One region of the Streptomyces sp. NPDC006711 genome, then DNA from elsewhere that is predicted to be linked to it. Evidence: riboswitches for the same ligand, from Rfam matches in the RefSeq annotation. Region 1 holds a riboswitch; each other region holds the start of a gene.

Region 1 (4,125 bases):
GTTCGGTCGAGCTCATTACTGGCAGGCCTCGCAGGACTCGGGGTTTTCCAGGGAGCAGGCGACGGCGTCGGCGTCGGGGGCCGCCTGCTGCGTGGGGATGGTGGTGGCCTGGGCGGCGCGGGCGATGCGGGTCGCCGGGCGCGAGCGCAGGTAGTACGTCGTCTTCAGGCCCTGCTTCCAGGCGTACGCGTACATCGACGACAGCTTGCCGATGGTGGGCGTCTCCAGGAACAGGTTGAGCGACTGCGACTGGTCGAGGAAGGGGGTGCGGGCGGCGGCCATGTCGATCAGGCCGCGCTGCGGGATCTCCCACGCCGTGCGGTACAGGGCGCGCACGTCGGCGGGGATCCAGCCGAAGCCCTGCACCGAGCCGCTGGCCTCGCGCAGCGCCTCCCGGGTCTGCGCGTCCCACACGCCGAGGTTCTTCAGCTCCTCCACCAAGTAGCCGTTGACCTGGAGGAATTCACCGCTCAGGGTCTCGCGCTTGAACAGGTTGGAGACCTGCGGCTCGATGCACTCGTACACGCCCGCGATGGAGGCGATGGTCGCGGTCGGGGCGATCGCGAGCAGCAGCGAGTTGCGCATGCCGACCGCGGCGATCCGCTCGCGCAGGGCGGCCCAGCGCTCCGGCCAGTTCAGCTCGACGTCGTAGTGGTCGGGGTGCAGCACGCCGCGCGCCGTGCGGGTCTTGTCCCACGCCGGCAGCGGTCCCGACCTCTCGGCGAGGTCGGCGGAGGCCTCGTACGCGGTCAGCATGATCCGCTCGGACAGCTTCGTCGACAGGGCCCTCGCCTCGGGGGAGTCGAAGGGCAGGCGCAGCTTGAAGAAGACGTCCTGGAGGCCCATCGCGCCCAGGCCCACCGGGCGCCACCGGGCGTTGGAGCGGCCGGCCTGCTCGGTCGGGTAGAAGTTGATGTCGACGACCCGGTCGAGGAAGGTCACCGCGGTGCGGACGGCGTCGTCAAGGCGCTCCCAGTCGATGCCCTGGGACTCGGTGTCCACGAACGCGCCGAGGTTGACCGAGCCGAGGTTGCACACGGCCGTCTCGCCGTCGTCGGTCACCTCAAGGATCTCGGTGCACAGGTTGGAGGAGTGCACCGTGTGGCCCGGCTCAGCCGTCTGGTTGGCGGTGCGGTTGGAGGCGTCCTTGAACGTCATCCAGCCGTTGCCGGTCTGCGCGAGGGTGCGCATCATGCGGCCGTACAGATCGCGCGCGGGCATGGTCTTGCGGGCGAGCCCGGCGGCCTCGGCCTTGCGGTAGGCGGCGTCGAACTCCTCGCCCCACAGGTCCACGAGCTCGGGCACGTCGGCCGGCGAGAACAGCGACCAGGTGCCGTCGGCGTCCACGCGGCGCATGAACTCGTCGGGGATCCAGTGCGCGAGGTTCAGGTTGTGCGTACGGCGCTGGTCCTCGCCGGTGTTGTCGCGCAGCTCAAGGAACTCCTCGATGTCGGAGTGCCAGGTCTCCAGGTACACCGCGGCCGCGCCCTTGCGCCGCCCGCCCTGGTTGACCGCGGCGACCGAGGCGTCCAGGGTCTTGAGGAAGGGGACGATGCCGTTGGAGTGGCCGTTGGTGCCCCGGATCAGCGAACCGCGCCCACGCACCCGGGAGTAGGAGAGTCCGATGCCGCCCGCGTGCTTCGAGAGCCGCGCCACCTGGTGGTAGCGGTCGTAGATGGAGTCCAGCTCGTCCAGCGGCGAGTCGAGCAGGTAGCAGGACGACATCTGGGGGTGGCGGGTGCCGGAGTTGAAGAGCGTGGGGGAGGACGGCAGGTAGTCCAGGCGGCTCATCAGGCCGTACAGGGACGCCACTTCGTCCAGGGCGCGCGCCGACTCGTCCTCGGCGAGGCCGGACGCCACACGCAGCATGAAGTGCTGGGGGGTCTCGACGACCTTGCGGGTGATCGGGTGGCGCAGCAGGTAGCGGGAGAAGAGGGTGCGCAGGCCGAAGTAGCCGAAGCGGTCGTCGGCGCCGTCGGCGAGCGCGGCGTCCACCAGGGCGTCCAGGCGGGCGGCGTGGGCGCGGACGAACGCGAGGGTGCGGTCGGCGATCAGACCCTCGCGGTGACCGGTCTCGACGGAGGCGGAGAACGACACCGCGCCCTGGCTCGCGGCCTCTTCGGCGATGGTGACCGTCAGGAGGCGGGCGGCGAGGCGGGAGTACGCCGGGTCCTCGGAGATGAGCCCCGCGGCCGCCTCGGTGGCCAGCTCGCGCAGCTCGGCCGCGTCGGAACGGGCGTTGCGGCCCCGCAGCGCGGCGGCGGCGACCCGGCCCGGGTCGGTGTCCGGGAGGTCGGCGGTGAACTCGGTCAGGGTCCGCAGCAGCGCGGTCCCGGGGGCATCCGCGAGCTCATCGGTGATCGCTGAAGCGGGATCCGCTGGGGCGATGGTCACGTGGGGGGCACTCCCTCGCTCGGCACGGGGCCTTCGGGGGAGGCGTCGGCGCGCGTCGGGGCAGCCCTCAGCGCGTCGTCCACCGGCCCAACCGCGAGGCCCGGACGTCTGGCACCCGGATCGGTCGAACCGGGAGCGCCGTCGGCAGGTTGTCGGACTCGACCCGTATGTATCCGTACGAGTCATACCGTTGCGGGACAGTTCCGGATTCGCACCGGATTCCCCTGCGACGACAGCGAGGACGAGCATACATGTGGGGGGCGCTGTGGGTGGCGCCCCCCACATGTTGTGTCGTCGGCCGATCAGCCTCCGACTGTCAGGGGCCTCCGCTATCGTCGGTGACAGAGCCCTGAAGGAGGCGAGCCGACATGACCGCGACGACTGACCGGCCCCACATGCTGACGGAGGATTTCGAGGCCGTCGCGCGCATAGCCGCCCGTGAGAGGGAGGGGACGCGGCTCGAATTCATCAACGGGGTCATCAGGAGCAAGGCCATGCCGGACGGGGACCACGGGCGGATCATCCAGTGGCTCACGCGCATCTGCGTACAGCATCGGCCGGAGCTGTGGTTGTATCCGGGGCAGGGGATCAAGGCTCAGCAGTACCGGGCGGGGCGAGCGATCCCGGACGGGGCGCTCGCGCCATCCGACGCCTTCGTCGGACAGGGTGACTGGGTGGACCCCGAATCGATCCTCATGGTGGTAGAGGTGACCTCGTGGGACTCCGACACGCACCGTCGTGACCACGTCGAGAAGCCGCAGGCTTACGCCGAGACCGGCATTCCCCTGTATCTGCTGATCGACCGGGCCGCGTGCGAGGTCTCCGTATACAGCGAGCCCGATGGCCACCGGTACGCGTCGGTGCGCACCCTCCCCTTCGGCCGGGACCTCGAGCTTCCCGAGCCGGTGGGGATCACCCTCCAGACCGAGCAGCTCAAGGACTGGGTGCGCTGACCCACACGACGAAGGGCCGTGGCACCCCGGGTGCCACGGCCCTTCGTCGTTCAGCGGAACCTCAGTGCGCCGCCCCCGCCGTCGCCGGCGGCAGCTCGGTTGCGACGCCCGGGTCGCCCGCGTCCGCCGTGTAGTCCTCAGGCGAGGTCTCGTCGACGCCGTCGGGGGCCTTCACGGCGCGCAGGACGAAGGTGAGGACCACGGTGACCACCACGTTCAGGACGAACGCGGTGAGGCCGATGTAGCCGATCTCGCCGATGCCCGGGATCTCCTTGGAGGAGCCGCCGAAGTGCTTCTGCGTGGGCGAGGCCACCCCGTACGCGGCGAGCGTGCCGTAGACCATGCCGACCGCCCAGCCCGCGAGCAGCGCCCAGCGGTGGAACCAGCGCGTGAACAGGCCGCCGACCAGGGCCGGGAAGGTCTGGAGGATCCAGATGCCGCCCAGGAGCTGGAAGTTGATGGCCACGGTCTTGTCCATGGTCAGGACGAAGACCAGCGCGCCGACCTTCACCACCAGCGAGACCAGCTTGGAGACCTTGGCCTCCTGCGAGGGCGTCGCGTCGGGCTTGATGAAGTCCTTGTAGATGTTGCGGGTGAAGAGGTTCGCCGCCGCGATGGACATGATGGCGGCCGGCACGAGCGCGCCGATGCCGATCGCCGCGAAGGCGACGCCCGCGAACCAGTCGGGGAACATGTCCTCGAAGAGCTGCGGGATGGCCAGCTGCCCGTTGGTGACCTTGACGCCGGCCGCGATCGCCATGAAGCCGAGCAGTGCGAG
Region 2 (4,125 bases), on a different contig from region 1:
CGCCCCGCACGAGGACACCGCCCACGGCGGGGCTGACGGCGTTCAGGAGCAGCGCGAGGCGCAGGTCGTCCATGCCGACGACGGCGGTGAACGGATACCGAGTGCTCATGTGCCGATCTCTCCTTGGAGTAGTGCTGTACGCGGCGGGCGCAGGGGGGGTGGTCATGGCGCTCCGGGCGGGATGAAGGGAAGGCCCTTGGGCGGGCCCTGCTCGATCAGCCGCAGCAGGGCATCGGTGTCGGCGTGTTCCTCGATCAGGTCGCCGAGCCGGTCGAGCTGTTCCTCGCGCAGCGTCCCGAAGGAAGTGTCGGGCGCGGGCACGAAGCGGCGGCCCGCGTCCCGCGCGACCCGCGCGAGGAAGCGGCGCCGGAAGCCGTCGCTCTCCAGGGAGCCGTGCCAGTGCGTGCCCCACACCGCGCCGGACCGGCAGCCGTCCAAGAAGGGCTCCCCGCCCAGGACTTGGGCGACGCCGTGGTGGATCTCGTACCCCTCGACGCGCTCGCCCAGCGCCGTGCCGACGGGCCGCGCCAGGGTCTTCTCGGCGGCGAACCGCACCCGCACCGGCAGCAGGCCGAGCCCGGGCACCGAGCCCGCCCGTGACTCGACGTCGTCCTCGATGTGCTCACCGAGCAACTGGAACCCGCCGCAGATCCCGAGCACAGGGCGGCCCTCGGCGGCCCGGCGGGCGATCTCGGCGGCCAGACCGCGCTCGCGCAGCCACTCCAGGGCGCGCACGGTGCCGCGCGTGCCCGGCACCACCACGAGGTCGGCGTCGGCCAGTTCCTCGGGCCGGTCCACGAACCGCACGACGACGCCGGGCTCGGCGGCAAGGGCGTCCACGTCGGTGAAGTTGCTCATCAGCGGCACCGCGCACACCGCGATCCGCAGCACGTCCTCGCCGACGGGCGGCGCCACCACCGACTCGCGCACGGCGCCGCGCATCGACACCCTGAGCCCGTCCTCCTCGTCGATGCCGAGGCCGTGGGCGTAGGGCAGGATCCCGTAGGTGTGGCGTCCGGTGAGGCCGCGCAGCATTTCGATGCCGGGCTCAAGCAGCGTCACATCGCCCCGGAACTTGTTGACGACGTAGCCGGCGACCAGCGCCTGGTCCTCGGGGCTCAGGAGCGCCGTCGTGCCGAAGAACGAGGCGAAGACGCCGCCCCGGTCGATGTCGCCGACCACCACGACCGGCAGCCGGGCGGCCCGCGCGATGCCCATGTTGACGATGTCGGTGCGCCGCAGGTTGATCTCGGCCGGACTGCCCGCGCCTTCGCAGATCACGGCGTCATACGTGGCCCGCAGCTCGGCCAGGCAGTCCAGTACGGTGCCGAGCAGCGCCTCGCGGCCGCCCCGGTGCGGCGCGGTGGCGGACGCGGGGCCCGGGGACCCGAAGAACCCGCGGGCGCTCAGCTCGCCGACGGGCCTGCCCATCAGGACGACCTGGCTCGAGCGGTCGCTGCCGGGCTTGAGCAGCACCGGATTCATCAGCGCGCTCGGCTCCACCCGGGCGGCCTGTGCCTGCATCGCCTGGGCCCGGCCGATCTCCGCGCCCTCACGCGTGACGAACGAGTTCAGCGACATGTTCTGGCCCTTGAACGGCGCGACCTTGACGCCCCGGCGCACCAGCCACCGGCAGATCCCGGCCGTCACGACGCTCTTGCCCGCGTCCGATGTCGTGCCCGCGATCAGCAGCCCGCCACCCATGTACGTCCCTTCCTCACAGCGGCCCTCGTCGCCACGGCGGCGGCCAGCGTCAGCCAGCTGACCCGGCGCGAGAGCCGTACGGCCCGTTCGATGTCCGCGACGGTGACGGCCCGGCCCGGCGCGTTCAGGACCGGCCGATGCTCCATGCGCCCCGCGTAGGAGAGCGTGCCGCCGAGCCGCACGCCGAGCGCGCCGGCGAACGCGGCCTCGACCGGGCCCGCGTTGGGGCTGGGGTGGCGGCCCGCGTCGGCGCGCCAGGCCCGTACCGCGCCCCGGGGGTCGGGGCCCGCGAGCGCCGCGAGGACGGCGGTGAGCCGGGCACCCGGCCAGCCCGCCACGTCGTCGAGGCGTGCCGAAGCCCAGCCATATTTGCGGTACTTATCCGACTTGTGCCCGACCATCGCGTCCAGCGTGTTGACCGCCCGGAAACCCACGAGACCGGGCACGCCCGCGAGCGCGCCCCACACCAGGGCCCCGACGACGGCGTCGGAGGTGTTCTCGGCGACCGACTCGACCACCGCCCGCGCGACGCCGTCGGCGTCCAGGGACCGCGGGTCGCGGCCGCACAGATGCGGCAGGCGCTCGCGGGCCGCCGCCAGGTCGCCGGCGGCGAGCGCACCCCCGATGGCCCGGGCCTCGCGGCCGAGCGAGGTGCCGCCGACCACGGTCCAGGTGGCGGCGGCGGTCAGGGCCAGGCTCGCGCGGGGGCGGCCGCGCAGGGCACGGGAGAGGAGGGCCGCGCCAGCGGTGGCGCCGCCCGCGCAGATCAGGGTGTGCAGCGCGCCCCGGCCCCGGTGGTCGCGCCACAGCGCGCGCTCCACGGCGGCCGAGGCCCGGCCGAACGCGGCGACCGGATGGCCCCGGCGCGGGTCGCCGAGCAGGAGGTCGGCGACGAGACCGGCGGTGACGCCGTGGGCGAAGGTGCGATCGGCCCGCATGCTCAGCGCGCCGGGGCGTCGCGGAAGGGGCCGGAAAGTCTCGGTGGGCAGGCGCGCATGGCGGTGTGTCCTCACTCAGGGTGTCCGCGCCCTGGTTCGACGTGACCGGCGGTGAGAGTTCCTGGCTCGCGGGGATCGCTCCCCGGTGACAGTGGCGGGACCGCGCCGGATTCGCACCGGCTTCCTCTCCTGCCGCCGTAGCTGGCCGGTGCAGTCCACCACGGTCCGAGAACAGCCGTCAACTTGCCGTTGACCTGCGGCGCGAGAGCGTGTCCCGGCGCACACGCGAGCGCCCTCCGGCCGGGGGCCGAAGGGCGGTTCGCGGGGTGCGCGCGGCGCCGGGAAGTGCCCCGTGGGGCCCCGGGCGCCGGGTCAGGCGACGATCAGATGGATCCCGTACGCCACGGCCGCAGCGCAGAGCGCGAAGCAGGCGTACGCGGTGGTGCGGGCCACCAGCACGTTGCCGGATCCCGAGGTCGCGGCCTCCCGCTTGGCGAGGCCGACGACGCCGAGGGTGAACAGGCCCACCAGGCCGACGGTCACCGCGAGGCTGACGCCGAAGACGGAGCCGAGGGCCGCCCAGTCGATGTGCATGAGGATTCCTTACCTGTACCTGGTCGGTGCCGGTCAGACCGCGGCCGGGGTGGGCGGGTCGGCGGGGGCCACCGGGGCCGGGGCCTGGATCGTGGCCCTGAGGTCGCCGACCGCGAGGTCGGCGGCGGAGAGCAGGACGCCGGTGGGCGGCGGGGAGACGGCGGCGATCGCGGTGGTGATGACACCGGCGGGCTCTGCGTCGGCCGGAGCGGTCTTGTCGGCGGTGACGTCGGCGGTGACGTCGTCGTGGCCGACCGGCCGGCGGCGCGAGAGCTTCCAGATGATGCCCGAGCCGGCGATCAGGAGGACGGCGACGGCGGCGATGCCCCAGGGGCCCTGCTGGGTCAGGAACTCCGCGCCCGCTCCGACGACGGCGGCGGCCGGGAGCGTCAGGATCCAGGCGACGGCCATCCGGGTCGCGGTGGACCAGCGGACCACACCGCCCTTGCGGCCGAGGCCCGCGCCCATGACCGAGCCGGAGCAGACCTGGGTGGTGGAGAGCGAGAAGCCGATGTGCGAGGAGGCCAGGATAACGGTGGCGGCGCCGGTCTGGGCGGCGAAGCCCTGCGGCGGGCGCAGCTCGGTCAGGCCCTTGCCCAGGGTGCGGATGATGCGCCAGCCGCCGAGGTAGGTGCCAAGGGCGATGGCCAGGCCCGCCGAGACGATGACCCACAGCGGGGGGTTGGCGCCCGGGTGCAGCACGCCGCCGGTGACCAGGGCGAGGGTGATGATGCCCATCGTCTTCTGGGCGTCGTTGGTGCCGTGGGCGAGCGAGACGAGACCGGCCGAGGCGATCTGGCCCACGCGGTAACCCTTGGCGGTGGCCTTCTCGTCGGTGTTCCGGTTGAGCCGGTAGGTGAGCCTGGTGGCCAGCATCGCGGCGATGCCG
Region 3 (4,125 bases), on a different contig from region 1:
GCGTCACCGAGCTTCTGGCCGACGCGCAGGCCCAGCTCGACGGGGCCTGAGGCGGCGCTACTTCCGCCTCAGGGCGTCGCGTACGGCGTCGTCGGTGCGGCCCACCACGGCCGTGCCGTCGTCCGCCGTGATGATCGGGCGCTGGATGAGCCGGGGGTGCTCGGCGAGCGCCGTGACCCAGCGCTCGCGGGCGTCCGCGTCACGGGGCCAGTCCTTGAGGCCGAGTTCCTTGGCGTCGGGTTCCTGGGTGCGTGTGATGTCCCACGGTTCGAGGCCGAGCCGGTCCAGGACGGCCCGGATCTCGTCCGGGGACGGCACGTCTTCGAGGTAGCGGCGCACCGCGTAGTCGGCGCCCTCCGCGTCGAGCAGGCTCACCGCGCCGCGGCACTTCGAACAGGCCGGGTTGATCCAGATCTCCATGCCCGCGAGAGTACCCGCAGTACGTCCCCAAAGCGCCGCTGGCCAGGGCCGATTGTCAGTGGTGCCCAGTAAAATCGAGGCAGTAAGTGAGGGTTCCCGACTGCCCAGGAGGATGCCCATGACCGCTGCCGTACTCACCTCGCGCGCTCCGAAACAGCTGTCCCTCGCGCCCCTTCGCAAAGTGCCGCTGCCCGCCGGGCGTCCGCGCGCGTGGTACGAGTCGCACAACCGCCGCCTGAAGGCCATGCGCCTGGCCGTCGCGCTGCTCGACACGGGCGTCTACCGGCCCGAGCAGGCGCCCGACCGCACGATACGGACCGTCGCCGCCCTCATCGGCGTCCACCCGCCGTCGGAGACGACGTGCCGGATGGTGCGCGCGCTGATCTACGACGGCCGCTGATCACCGGCGGCGGCCGGTCCGTCGCCGCATCCGGTCCCGGTCATGCCGTCGAGGCGTGGCCGGGGCCGGTCCCCGAGGGCGTCATCGCGTACTGGTCCAACAGGCGCGCGGTCGCCTCGTCCACCACCCGGTAGCGCACCACCCGCCCGTCCTTCTCGCCGGCGACCGCGCCGGCGGCCCGCAGCAGACGCAGCGCCTGCGAGACGGCCGGGTCGCGCATGCCGGTCGCGACGGCCAGGTCGGAGACGGCCAGCGGTCCGGCCCGGCGCAGCGCGAGCAGCAGGGCGAGCCGGTTGGGGTCGGCGAGCAGCGAGAAGCGGTCGGCCCAGGAGCGTACGCGCGCGGGGTCGCCGATCGCGGCGATGGCGTCACACACGCGGTGGCCGTCGATGGTGCGGTGGCCGGCGCGGTCGGCGGGGACGAGATGCATACCGGCATCCTCGCAGGAGCGCGGTGCGCGTCCGAGCCCCGGGCCGTGCGCGTCCGAGCCGGGCCGTGCGCGTTCGAGCCCCGGTCCGCCCGGGGGCCCGGTCCTCACGAGGCCCGGCTGCGGCGGACGCGCCGTGTGATCTTCGATACCTGCACAGCTGTGCAGCTGTGCGGGCAACTCTCCAGCGTCTAGGGTGACCTGGCCGTGGTGTTCGGGAAGACCGGTGGGAAACCGGAGCGGCCCTCGCCACTGTGATCGGGTTCCCCCATCGGTTCCACGGGGGAGCAGCCGTCCCCTCGCGGGCCACTGGCCAGGATCCACCTGGCTGGGAAGGCCGGGGCGGTCGCACCCACCCGTCAGCCAGGAGACCGGCCGCGGCATCTCACGAAGTGATCCACGAGGTGCTGGAGCGTGACCGCATGACCCTGTCCACCCCCACGTCCGCCGAGGCGGGCGCCGCCTCACCGGCCTTCCACTGGCGCCGCGAGGACACCGTCCGCACCGGCCTGTTGCTCGCGGTGATAGCCGCCCTGCACGTGGCCGCGTTCGGCATCCTCTTCCTCCTGGTGGCCCCCGCGCACTACGCGGTCGGCGCCAAGACGTACGGCATCGGCCTCGGCATCACCGCGTACACGCTCGGCATGCGGCACGCCTTCGACGCCGACCACATCGCGGCCATCGACAACACCACCCGCAAGCTGATGGCCGACGGCAAGCGGCCGGTGTCCGTGGGCTTCTGGTTCGCGCTCGGCCACTCCAGCGTCGTCGTCATCATGGCGGCCCTGGTGGCCGGCGGCGCACAGCTCGCGGGCACCATCATGAACGAGAAGTCCGACACCCACCAGGTGCTCGGCGTCCTCGGAACCACAGCCTCCGGATCCTTCCTCTACCTCATCGCCGCGCTCAACCTCGTCGCCCTGTTCGGCATCCTGAAGGTGTTCCGCGCGATGCGGTCGGGCGCGTACGACGAGAAGGAGCTCGAAGCGCACCTGGACTCGCGGGGGTTCATGAACCGCGTCCTGGGCCGCTTCACCAAGTCCATCTCGCGGCCGGGCCAGATGTTCCCGCTCGGCTTCCTCTTCGGCCTCGGCTTCGACACCGCGACCGAGGTCACCCTGATGGTCATGGCCGGCACGGGCGCCGCCGCCGGACTGCCCTGGTACGCCATCCTGTGCCTGCCGCTGCTGTTCGCCGCGGGGATGAGCCTGTTCGACACGCTGGACGGCACGTTCATGAACTTCGCCTACCAGTGGGCGTTCTCCAACCCCGTGCGCAAGGTCTACTACAACCTCACCATCACCGGCCTCTCGATCGCCGTCGCGTTCTTCATCGGCACCATCGAACTGGTCGGCGTCATCCACGAGAAGTTCGACCTCACCGACCCGGTCAGCGGCTGGATCGCGGCCCTGGACCTGGACAACGTGGGCTTCGTCATCGTCGGCCTGTTCGTGGTGGTCTGGGCGGCGGCGCTGGCGTACTGGCGGCTGGGGAAGGTGGAGCAGAAGTGGGCGGGGACGGGGGCGTGAGCTAGCCGGCCCGGCCCCGGCCCCCGTCCCTCACCCCTTACCGGGCGTTCGCGGGCCCGGCACCCCGCAGTCGTTCTGCGGGAGCCACAACGCCCTGAACAGGCCGTCGGCGGCGGTGTGTTCGACGAAGGTGCTCTCCTGAATGATCCGGCCCCGGCCAAGGATGACGATGCCGTCGGCGACCGCGACGTTCGCCAGGCGGCGGGCCACCAGGACCACCACGCGGTTCCGGACGACGTTCCGCAGTCCGGGGAAGATAAGGTGCTCGGCCCTGGCGTCGAGCACGCTGGTGGGACGACGCGTCGGTACGCCGTGCGGCCGCCCACTCCGGCGCCTACGAGCACTCCGCCCTTGCACACTCAAAAATGTCCTTCTTCAGGGCGGGCCCCTCGCTGCCGGGACAGCGGTACGTCAGGGCCTCGGCCCGTACGACGTCCGGTGCCGGAGGCGTCAGCTACCGACATCCGGCCCGAGCAGCCAGGCCGGCGCGACCCACACCACGCCGGCCGCGAGCCCGCCCGCGAGCGTGCCAAGTACCGAGTAGGAGGTGCACGGCCTTGTCGGCGGCCGCGTCCACCGGCCCGCCGATCGTCCGGAACCGGTCGAGCATGGAGTGCGCCATCGTGCGGGAGCGCAGCTGGCCGGCGGTGCCCTTGTCGAGCCCGAACCACCGCAGCAAGTTCAGCGCGCGGCGCTCCGTGCTCATCGCCCGCGACGCCTCGTAGTGCACGCGGGCGGCCTTCACCCCGGCGACGCGCTGCGGCACGCGGGGAGCAGGAGCAGCGCCCCCAGCCCGGCGGCTCCTCATCTTCCGCACGAACCAAGGCAACCGCGTCGCTCCTGGCCCCGCCGCTCGACAGGACGGTGGCGTGCTGCGGGGGCTGACTGCGTGCAAGCAGGATCGGAGCGGGTGGCCTCCTACCGGTGACATGCTTGATCGGGCGGCGCGGTGTTCTCAGACTGCACACCGCTGCGCAGCGACGAGGCCAAGATCCGGCAGACTTCCACTCTCTGTGTCTCATCGCACCCCCGCAGAAGGCGTTCCAACTGGCGGAGCACGGCGAGATCGCGCAGGTAACGCGCGACTATTGCCAGCGCCATGCAGGCCGGGAGCACGAGCGCCACCCCGGACAGGGTCATGACGCGTACCCCTCCCTGATGGAACGGGTGATTTCCTGCGCGTGCCGACCGTACAGACATGACGCGTGACGATTGAGGATGACCGTGGCACGGCCGAACTGGGCGGAGTGCTGGGAGAACAGTCTGATCGCGTCGGCTCGGGGTACGTCGTCGGCGAAGCCGTGGGCCAGGAGGTGCGCGCAGAGCGCTTCCACGGATTCTCCGCAACA
Region 4 (4,125 bases), on a different contig from region 1:
GGTGTCTGGATCAACTACGTCGCGCCCGGCAAGGCCTTCGACTACGTCGTCTCCTTCGCCACGATCTCCGGCATGTGGGCCTGGATCATGATCCTGGTCTGCCAGATCCGCTACCGCGCCAAGTCCGACCGCGGCGAACTGCCGCAGTCCACCTTCCGCGCCCCCGGAGCCCCGTGGACCAGCTGGTTCGCGCTGCTCTTCATCGGCATGGTCATCGTCATGATGGGCATCGACAAGGACTCCCGCGTCTCGCTGTACTGCGCGCCGCTGTGGGCCCTGATCCTGGGCGTCTCCTACCTGGTCCTCAAGGCCAAGAACCCCGAGAACAAGGCGTTCGCCAAGCGCGTCTGACCCCGCTGACCGGCACGTTCTCACCATGTGGGCCGCCGCGTATCGCCACTCGATACGCGGCGGCCCCTTTGCTTATCCTTGCCGACATGCTGACCCTCACCCAGGCCCTGTACGACCAGCTCGTCGCGCACGCCCGCGCCGACCACCCCGACGAGGCGTGCGGTGTGGTCGCGGGCCCGGCCGGCACCGGCCGCCCCGAGCGCTTCATCCCCATGCTGAACGCGGCCCGCTCGCCCACGTTCTACGAGTTCGACTCGCAGGACCTCCTCAAGCTCTACCGCGAGATGGACGACCGCGACGAGGAGCCGGTGATCGTCTACCACTCCCACACCGCGACCGAGGCCTACCCCTCGCGCACCGACGTGTCCTACGCCAACGAGCCCGGCGCGCACTACGTCCTGGTGTCCACTGCGGACACCGACGGCGCGGGCGAGTTCCAGTTCCGCTCGTACCGCATCGTGGACGGTGTGATCACGGAGGAAGACGTCAAGGTCGTCGAGGCCTACTGAGCCAGGCCCACTGAGCCAGGCCTACTGAGTCACCCCCGGGCGCCGTGACGGATGGCGCGTACCGATCGAAATTCGCGCATATCGAAATTCGCGCATACTGTCCGTACGAAATTTTGATCATCGGGCGGCAGGACCCAGGAAGCCGGTGCGAATCCGGCACGGTCCCGCCACTGTGACCGGCCCCGGGGGACCCCCCTCGGAGCCGGAAGCCAGGAACTGACCTGCCGCCTTCTCCCATCGACAGGGGACGTGGAAATCCCCTTGGAGGAGCGCAGCCATGCTCTGGCGCCGCGCGGCACTCGCCGCCGCCCTGCTGTTCCCGCTCGCCGCGTGCACGACGCGGCCGCAGCCCGAGGCCACGGGCGCTACGGCCCCCGGCTTCCCGTACACCGTCACCAACTGCGGCGTGCGCACCACGTTCACCGCGCCTCCCAAGCGGGCCGTCACGATGAACCAGCACGCCACCGAGGTGATGCTGGAGCTCGGCCTCGCCAAGTCCCTTGCCGGGACGGCCTACTTGGACGACAAGGTACTGCCGAAGTACGAGGCGGCCTACCGCTCGGTCCCGGTCCTGGCCGCCGAGTACCCCTCCTACGAAAAGCTCCTGGCCGCCGGCCCCGACTACGTCTACGGCGGTTACGCCTCGGCCTTCGCCGCGGGCGAGGGCCGAAGCCGCGAAGCCCTCGCCAAGAGCGGCATCAAGTCCCGCCTCAACGTGGAGAACTGCCCCCGCGCCGACGCGACCACGATGGACGACGTGTACGAGGAGGTCACCGAGGTCGGCCGCACCTTCGGGGTGCCCGAGCGGGCCCAGACGTGGATACGCTCGGCCCAGGAGGCCAACGAGCGTACCCGGACGGCGCTTTCGGGCCGGGAGCCGGTGCCGGTGTTCGTCTACGACAGCGGCGACAAGACGGCGTTCACGGCCGGCGGCAAGGGCATCGGCAACGACATCGTGACGCGGGCGGGCGGACGCAACATCTTCGCCGACGACCTGAAGACGGCCTCCTTCGGCGACGCGAGCTGGGAGGACGTGGTGGCCCGCGCCCCGAAGACCATCCTCATCCTGGACTACGGCGGCACGAGCGTGGAGGCCAAGAAGAAGCGCCTGCGCGACGACCCGGCGCTCGCCTCGGTGCCCGCCGTCAAGAACAACAGCTTCGCGGTCCTCGCGCTGTCCGACATGGTGACGGGCGTACGGGCCCCGGACGCGGTGGCCAAGCTGGCCGCGCAGCTCGGGGCGGGAGCATGAGGGGGCGCCACCACGCGGGCCCGCAGCCCCGTCCCGCCGGTCGAGAAGGAGCCCGCCGGTGACCCCCCGCCGGCGCTACCTCGCGCTGCTCGGCGGCCTGACCCTCGTGCTCCTGGCCGGCGCCACCGCCGGGCTCGCGCTCGGCTCGGTACGGATACCGGCGGGCGAGGTGTGGGCCATCGTCACCGGCGCCGCCGAACCCGGCCCCTACCGCACCATCGTGCTGGACGTCAGAGCCCCCCGGGTCGTGCTCGGCGCGGTCACCGGCGCCGGTCTCGCCGTCATCGGCACCACCCTCCAGGCCCTCGTGCGCAATCCGCTCGCCGATCCCTTCCTGCTGGGCGTCTCCAGCGGAGCCTCCGCGGGGGCCGTCGCCGTGATCGTCCTCGGGGCCGGCGCCGGGGTGGCCACCACCGTCGCCCTGCCCGCCGCCGCCTTCGCCGGAGCCCTCACCGCCCTCGTCCTCGTCTACGCGCTCGCCCGGCGCGCCGGCTCCCTGGCGGGCGGGCGCCTGGTGCTGGCCGGGGTCGCCGTCTCCTACGTCCTGTCCGCGCTCACCAGCCTGATCCTGGTCACATCGGCCAGCGCCGAACACGTCACGGAAGTCCTGCACTGGACACTCGGCGGACTCGGCGGCGCCCGCTGGGACATGCTCGCTCTGCCCGCGCTCGCCCTCGCCGCGGGCACCCTGCTCCTGATCGCCCTGGCCCGCCCGCTGGACCTGCTGCTCGTCGGCGAGGAGGGCGCCACCGTGCTCGGCCTCGACACCGGGCGCTTCCGCGCGGCCGCCTTCGTGCTGGCATCGCTGCTCACCGGCGTCCTCGTCGCGTACACCGGGTCGATCGGCTTCGTCGGCCTGATGGTGCCGCACGCCGCCCGCATGGCCGTCGGCGCCGCCCACCGCGCCCTGCTGCCCGTCGCGGCCCTGGGCGGCGCCGCCTTCCTCGTCCTGGCCGACCTGGCGGCCCGCACGGTCGCCGCGCCCCAGGACATCCCCGTCGGCGTCCTCACCGCGCTCACCGGCGGCCCCTTCTTCCTGTGGATGCTGCGCGGACACGGCGCCCGCGCGGAAGGCGGCCCCGCATGACCACGCTGCGCGCCCAATCGCTCTCGTACACCACCCCCCAGGGCCGCGCCCTGCTGCACGACATCACCCTGCACGCCGCCGACGGCGAGACCGTCGGCCTGGTCGGGCCCAACGGCAGCGGCAAGACCACACTGCTGCGCTGCGTCTACGCCACCCTGCGCCCCACCTCGGGCCGCGTCCTGCTCGACGGCGCCGACCTGCACGCCCTGCCGGCCAGGGCCCGCGCCCGCCGGCTCGCGACCGTCCCGCAGGACGCCGACGCCGGCGGCATCGAACTGAGCGTGCGGGAGATCGTCGCCATGGGCTGCTCCCCGCACCACCGCTTCTGGGAGGCCGACACCGCCGCCGACGACGCCCTCGTACGCGACGCGCTGGCACGCCTCGGCATCGCGAACCTCGCCGCCCGCCCCTTCCCGTCCCTGTCCGGCGGTGAACGCCGGCGCGCCCTGGTCGCCCGCGCCCTCGTACAGCAGCCTGACCTCATCGTCCTGGACGAGCCGACCAACCATCTCGACATCCGCTACCAGCTCGAAGTGCTCTCCCTGGTAAGGGAGTTGGGCACCGTCAACCTGCTCGCCCTGCACGATCTGAACCTGGCCGCGCAGTACTGCGACCGCCTCTGCGTCCTGGCGGACGGCCGGATCGTCGCGGCGGGAGCGCCCGCGGACGTACTGACTCCGGATCTGCTGCGCGAGGTGTACGGGGTCGAAGCCGACGTCGGCGTACACCCCACCACCGGGGCGCCCACCGTCGTCTACCTGCCGCCCACCAGGAGGGTGACCACATCCTGAGCGGGATGCGTCCAGGATGCGAGATCACATTCCGGGAAGCGGACCGGGAATCTATACGATGACCCCATGGTTTCGAACGACGTGAGCGACAAGACGCCGAGCAGCGGCCCCGCCCTGCTGCTCGTGGCGCGGCTG

What was found. A riboswitch is a leader RNA that binds a small molecule or an ion and turns the genes downstream of it on or off. The one in region 1 is predicted to bind cobalamin.
Region 2: it holds a riboswitch for cobalamin, as region 1 does, so the genes downstream of both, ACFYM2_RS16635 (cobalamin biosynthesis protein) here and ACFYM2_RS24125 (ribonucleoside-diphosphate reductase subunit alpha) in region 1, are expected to answer to the same signal.
Region 3: it holds a riboswitch for cobalamin, as region 1 does, so the genes downstream of both, ACFYM2_RS26960 (HoxN/HupN/NixA family nickel/cobalt transporter) here and ACFYM2_RS24125 (ribonucleoside-diphosphate reductase subunit alpha) in region 1, are expected to answer to the same signal.
Region 4: it holds a riboswitch for cobalamin, as region 1 does, so the genes downstream of both, ACFYM2_RS20000 (ABC transporter substrate-binding protein) here and ACFYM2_RS24125 (ribonucleoside-diphosphate reductase subunit alpha) in region 1, are expected to answer to the same signal.

The regions. Positions count from the first base shown of each region.
Region 1 is NZ_JBIAGO010000013.1:85,029-89,153, reverse strand. Features, by position in the region: gene ACFYM2_RS24130 (ribonucleotide-diphosphate reductase subunit beta) at 1-16, opposite strand, end outside; gene ACFYM2_RS24125 (ribonucleoside-diphosphate reductase subunit alpha) at 16-2,394, opposite strand; cobalamin riboswitch at 2,520-2,660, opposite strand; gene ACFYM2_RS24120 (Uma2 family endonuclease) at 2,763-3,347, shown strand; gene mctP (monocarboxylate uptake permease MctP) at 3,409-4,125, opposite strand, start outside.
Region 2 is NZ_JBIAGO010000007.1:62,580-66,704, reverse strand. Features, by position in the region: gene ACFYM2_RS16645 (putative cobaltochelatase) at 1-109, opposite strand, end outside; gene ACFYM2_RS16640 (cobyric acid synthase) at 163-1,704, opposite strand; gene ACFYM2_RS16635 (cobalamin biosynthesis protein) at 1,686-2,642, opposite strand; cobalamin riboswitch at 2,737-2,878, opposite strand; gene ACFYM2_RS16630 (hypothetical protein) at 3,015-3,236, opposite strand; gene ACFYM2_RS16625 (anion permease) at 3,270-4,125, opposite strand, start outside.
Region 3 is NZ_JBIAGO010000016.1:107,163-111,287, reverse strand. Features, by position in the region: gene ACFYM2_RS26980 (Gfo/Idh/MocA family protein) at 1-50, shown strand, start outside; gene ACFYM2_RS26975 (arsenate reductase family protein) at 58-420, opposite strand; gene ACFYM2_RS26970 (hypothetical protein) at 539-820, shown strand; gene ACFYM2_RS26965 (ArsR/SmtB family transcription factor) at 861-1,250, opposite strand; cobalamin riboswitch at 1,425-1,642, shown strand; gene ACFYM2_RS26960 (HoxN/HupN/NixA family nickel/cobalt transporter) at 1,670-2,776, shown strand; gene ACFYM2_RS26955 (hypothetical protein) at 2,807-3,061, opposite strand; gene ACFYM2_RS26950 (hypothetical protein) at 3,231-3,542, opposite strand; gene ACFYM2_RS26945 (hypothetical protein) at 3,913-4,125, opposite strand, start outside.
Region 4 is NZ_JBIAGO010000009.1:156,980-161,104, reverse strand. Features, by position in the region: gene ACFYM2_RS20010 (amino acid permease) at 1-351, shown strand, start outside; gene ACFYM2_RS20005 (M67 family metallopeptidase) at 438-860, shown strand; cobalamin riboswitch at 953-1,100, shown strand; gene ACFYM2_RS20000 (ABC transporter substrate-binding protein) at 1,138-2,112, shown strand; gene ACFYM2_RS19995 (FecCD family ABC transporter permease) at 2,171-3,199, shown strand; gene ACFYM2_RS19990 (ABC transporter ATP-binding protein) at 3,196-3,990, shown strand; gene ACFYM2_RS19985 (putative leader peptide) at 4,057-4,125, shown strand, end outside.